DNA from 2 places in the Geobacillus stearothermophilus ATCC 12980 genome. Region 2 is predicted to be linked to the other one. Evidence: predicted binding sites of a transcription regulator. Region 2 holds the regulator's gene; the other holds the start of a gene.
The links. The regulator Rex, encoded in region 2, represses fermentation and respiration genes when NADH is low (regulators of the CRP and FNR family bind a similar motif). The targets are predictions, from matches to a motif close to TTGTGAAATATTTCACAA.
Positions count from the first base shown of each region.

Region 1: the regulator Rex is predicted to act here: its motif matches at 917-934, upstream of QSJ10_RS02570 (cytochrome ubiquinol oxidase subunit I).

Region 1 is NZ_CP128494.1:464,879-467,281, forward strand. It holds gene QSJ10_RS02565 (SpoVR family protein) at 1-791, shown strand, start outside; gene QSJ10_RS02570 (cytochrome ubiquinol oxidase subunit I) at 1,079-2,403, shown strand, end outside.
Region 2 is NZ_CP128494.1:227,013-229,415, reverse strand. It holds gene tatC (twin-arginine translocase subunit TatC) at 1-683, opposite strand, end outside; gene tatA (twin-arginine translocase TatA/TatE family subunit) at 704-856, opposite strand; gene QSJ10_RS01295 (redox-sensing transcriptional repressor Rex) at 874-1,515, opposite strand; gene moaC (cyclic pyranopterin monophosphate synthase MoaC) at 1,531-2,019, opposite strand; gene abc-f (ribosomal protection-like ABC-F family protein) at 2,115-2,403, shown strand, end outside.

The DNA of each region.
Region 1 (2,403 bases), 240 kb from region 2:
AAAAACGGCGCAAGTTTCCGCCGCAACCGGAAAAAGATGTGCTATTGTTCATTGAAGAATACAGCCGCGAACTGGAGGATTGGCAACGCGACATTTTAACGATGATGCGCGAGGAAATGCTTTATTTTTGGCCGCAGCTGGAGACGAAAATCATGAACGAAGGATGGGCGACGTATTGGCATCAGCGCATTTTGCGCGAGATGGATTTGACGAGCGATGAGGCGATTGAATTTGCGAAACTGAACGCCAACGTCGTGCAACCGTCGCGCACTGGCATCAATCCGTATTATTTAGGACTGAAAATTTTTGAAGACATTGAAGAGCGGTGGAACAACCCGACTGAGGAGATGAAAAAATACGGCGTCAAGCCGGGGTCGGGGAGGGCGAAAATTTTTGAAGTGCGCGAACTCGAATCCGACATTTCGTTTTTGCGCAACTATTTAACGAAAGAGCTCGTTATGCGCGAAGATATGTATTTGTTCCAAAAACAGGGGAAAGAATATAAAATCGTCGACAAAAACTGGGATCATATCCGCGACCAACTCGTCAGCATGCGGGTAAACGGCGGATTCCCGTATATCACGGTCAATGACGGCGATTATATGCGCAACGGAGAGTTGTATTTGAAGCATTGGTATGAAGGAATCGAACTCGATCTGAAGTATTTAGAAAAAGTGCTCCCATACATTTATCAGTTGTGGGGCCGTCCGGTCCATATGGAGACGGTCGTAGAGGAAAAGCCGATATTGTTTACGTATGACGGGAAAACGGTGCATCAGAAATATTTATAACATGAGGGCAGGGATCTCCTGCTTTTTTTGTTTGTCACGATGAATATGTGAAAAAATGACACAAATTATTCAAAATCATGTCGGATAGCGTCCCCGATTTTATGAAATAATATGAAGTGGATAATTTGTGATGATTGTCACAAATTCTTCACCACTGTTTGTTCGCTCGGGGGGGGTGGATATGTGGAAGCGGCATGAAAAAACGCTTGTGTTCGTTAGCTTTGCTGTTGCGACTATTGTCTTGCTTTCCTTGATTGGTCGCTTGTTTTCATAAGGGGGGATGAATCGTGAACGGTTACGATCCGGTGCTGCTTAGCCGTATTTTGACGGGATTGACGCTGACGGTCCACATCATTTATGCCACGATCGGCGTCGGGGTTCCACTGATGATCGCCATTGCCCAGTGGGTTGGGATTCGCAAAAATGATATGCATTACATCTTACTCGCTCGCCGCTGGACGCGCGGTTTTGTCATCACCGTAGCGGTCGGCGTGGTGACAGGAACAGCGATCGGCTTGCAGCTGTCGCTTTTATGGCCGAACTTTATGCAGCTGGCTGGCCAAGTGATCAGCTTGCCGCTGTTCATGGAGACGTTCGCCTTCTTTTTTGAAGCCATTTTCCTCGGCATTTATTTGTATACATGGGATCGGTTCGAAAATCAGAAAAAACATTTGCTTTTGCTTATCCCGGTGGCAATCGGGTCTTCAGCATCAGCCATGTTTATTACGATGGTGAACGCGTTTATGAATACGCCGCAAGGGTTTGAATTTAAAAACGGCGAGCTTGTCAACATCGATCCAATCGCGGCTATGTTCAACCCAGCGATGCCGACGAAAGTCGCCCATGTGCTGGCGACTTCGTATATGACGTCAGCATTCGTGCTTGCTTCGATCGCCGCTTGGCATTTATGGAAAGGCAATCGTCACATTTATCATCGCAAGGCACTTCATTTAATGATGAAAACAGCTTTTATTTTTTCGGTAGCCAGTGTATTGATTGGCGACTTATCGGGCAAATTTTTAGCCGAATACCAGCCAGAAAAGCTGGCGGCCGCTGAATGGCATTTTGAAACGAGCTCCCACGCGCCGCTCGTGTTGTTTGGCATGCTGACAGAGGATGGCGAGGTGAAGTATGCCATTAAAATCCCATATGCGTTAAGCATTTTGGCGCACAACCACCCGGGGGCGGTTGTGACCGGGCTGAACGAATTTCCGGAAGATGAACGCCCACCACTGTACATTCATTACTTATTCGATGTGATGGTCACGATCGGGGTGTTTTTAATGGTTGTCGCAGCCGCGTATTGGCTCGGATCGATTTTCCGCTGGAAGTGGACGGCGAAAAAGTGGTTTTTTGGACTGCTGGTGGCGGGAGGGCCGCTGGCGATGGTTGCGATTGAGGCGGGATGGTACTTAGCGGAAGTCGGGCGGCAGCCGTGGATTTTGCGTGGCTATATGAAAACGGCGGAAGGAGCGACATCGTCGGCGCATGTGGATACGATGCTTGTGTTGTTTTGCCTTTTGTATATGGTGTTAGTAATTGCGAGCGCAATAGTGCTCATCCGTATGTTCCGCCGCAACCCGGTTGAACGGGAGCTGGCAGAGCGGGCCAA
Region 2 (2,403 bases):
CAGATGCTCCCCTCATACAAAAGCGTCAGTGGAATCATGACGATCACTTGCGACAACACATCCGGCGGCGTAATGGCGGCCGCTAAAATAAGCAGCGCCAAATACGCATACTTGCGGATGCGAACAAGAAGCTGCGGCGTAATAAGCCCTAAGCGGGTGAAAAACAGGACAACAATCGGCAGCTGAAACACGATGCCAAACGGCAGCACGAGCTGCAGCAAAAACTGAAAATATTCATTAATGCCGATCATCTGTTGAATGCCGAGCCGTTCCGCCAGCTGATTCATAAACCGGACGACAAATGGAAACAAGACGAAATACGCAAAACCAACCCCGGCTAAAAATAGAATGATCGATGCTGGAATGTAGCTGAGCGTTGCTTTCCGCTCTTTTTCATACAGCCCCGGACTGACAAACGCCCAAATTTGATACAACAGCACCGGAGCAGTCAGTACAGCGGCGATGACAAAGGCAAACTGAAAATACACTTTAATCGGATCGGTGAGGCGGAACGCGTTCATCGTCAGCTGTTTCGCTTCCGCAGTGTGCTGCAAATACACAATGACGTCATCGACAAAAAAGAAGCTGGCTACAAGCGCCGCAACGAAAAAGAGAAGCACGATGATCAGCCGTTTCCGCAGCTCTCCGAGGTGTTCATACACGGACATTTCTTTGTCATTCATCGTTTCCCCATCCTGCCTTGTCATCGGTCGGTTTTCGTTTCTTCGTCATCAGCGAGCCCTTTTGTGGCGTCTTTAAACTCGCGAAGCGACTGGCCGAACGACCGCCCCAACTCCGGCAGCTTTTTCGTGCCAAACAGCAACAAAATGACAAGAACGAGCAACAAATATTTCATGTGTTGTTCTCTCCTTTTTACGATGGCGATGGATAGTTTTTCAAAAAATAGACGAGCGACTGCAGCTCAATGGCTAAATCGATATGATGGACACGAATATGGTTCGGCACGTTCAACCGCGCCGGAGTAAAGTTTAAAATGCCTTTAATTCCTTGCGCGACAAGGCGGTCGGTCAGCGCTTGAGCCGCGGCGGCCGGCACGGTTAAAATCGCGATCGGAATGTCGCCGCGAAGCCGCTCCTCCAGCTCATCGAGATGATAGACCGGCACCCCGCCGACTGTCGTTCCGACCTTCCGTTCATCGACATCAAACGCCATGACAATTTTCGTGTTGTTATTTTTCGAAAAGTTGTAGTTTAAAAAGGCGGTGCCTAAATTGCCGACGCCAAACAAGGCGACTTCGGTCACCTCATCCTCTTCAAGCGTCTGGCGGAAAAACGACAACAAATAATTGACATTATACCCGTATCCCTTTTTGCCAAGCGCGCCAAAATACGAAAAGTCGCGGCGAATTGTCGCCGGATCGACTTTCACCGCCTCGCTCAGCTCGGCGGAGGACACGCGCTGCTTCCCTGAGGCATGTAAATTTTTCAAAAACCGATAGTATAACGGCAGACGCTTGGCAGTCGCCTGCGGGATTTTCGGTTGTTCGTTGCTCATCGTTTCATCCCCCAGCTAATCGGTTTTCCGTCGATAATGGCCGGACTTCCCGCCCGTTTTTTCGACCAAATACGTTGGACCGATCGTCATTCCTTTATCGAGCGATTTGCACATGTCGTACACAGTCAATGCGCATACCGAAGCCGCCGTCAGCGCTTCCATCTCCACTCCTGTGCTCCCTTTCGTTTTGACCGTCACGGTAATCACAAGTTTATACGCTTCCGCCTCTTTTTCCCAAGCAAAGGCAATATCGACGCCTTTTAACATAAGCGGATGGCACATCGGAATAAGATCGGCCGTTTTTTTCGCCGCCATGACCCCGGCCACCTGGGCTACCGCCAGCACATCACCTTTCTCAATGGCATTGTTCGTCATCTTTTCGTAAATCTCTTCATTGACGGTGACGCTCGTTCTCGCCACCGCTATCCTGATCGTATCTTCCTTGTTCGTAATGTCGACCATTTTCGCCCGGCCTTGTTCATTGAAATGCGTAAACGATGACAAGACAATCTCCTCCATTTATCACTATACACCATTTTTCGTTATCTGTCTTTGACCGTTTTCGCGACTTACGTTAAACTATTCGCGAGGTGACGGACATGATCATTTTGCAAGTGAATGGACTCACGAAATATTTTGGCGCTGACCTTATTTTATCGAATATAAAACTAGAAATACAGTCCCGCGCCCGCATTGCTCTTGTCGGCCGCAACGGCGCAGGCAAATCGACGCTGCTGAAGATCATCGCCGGCGAACTTTCTTCCGACAGCGGTGAAATCATCAAGCCAAGCCATATCAAAATCGGCTATTTGGCGCAAAACAGCGGGCTCGACTCGTCACGCTCCATTTGGGACGAGATGCTGGACGTATTCGCGCCGCTCCGGGCGA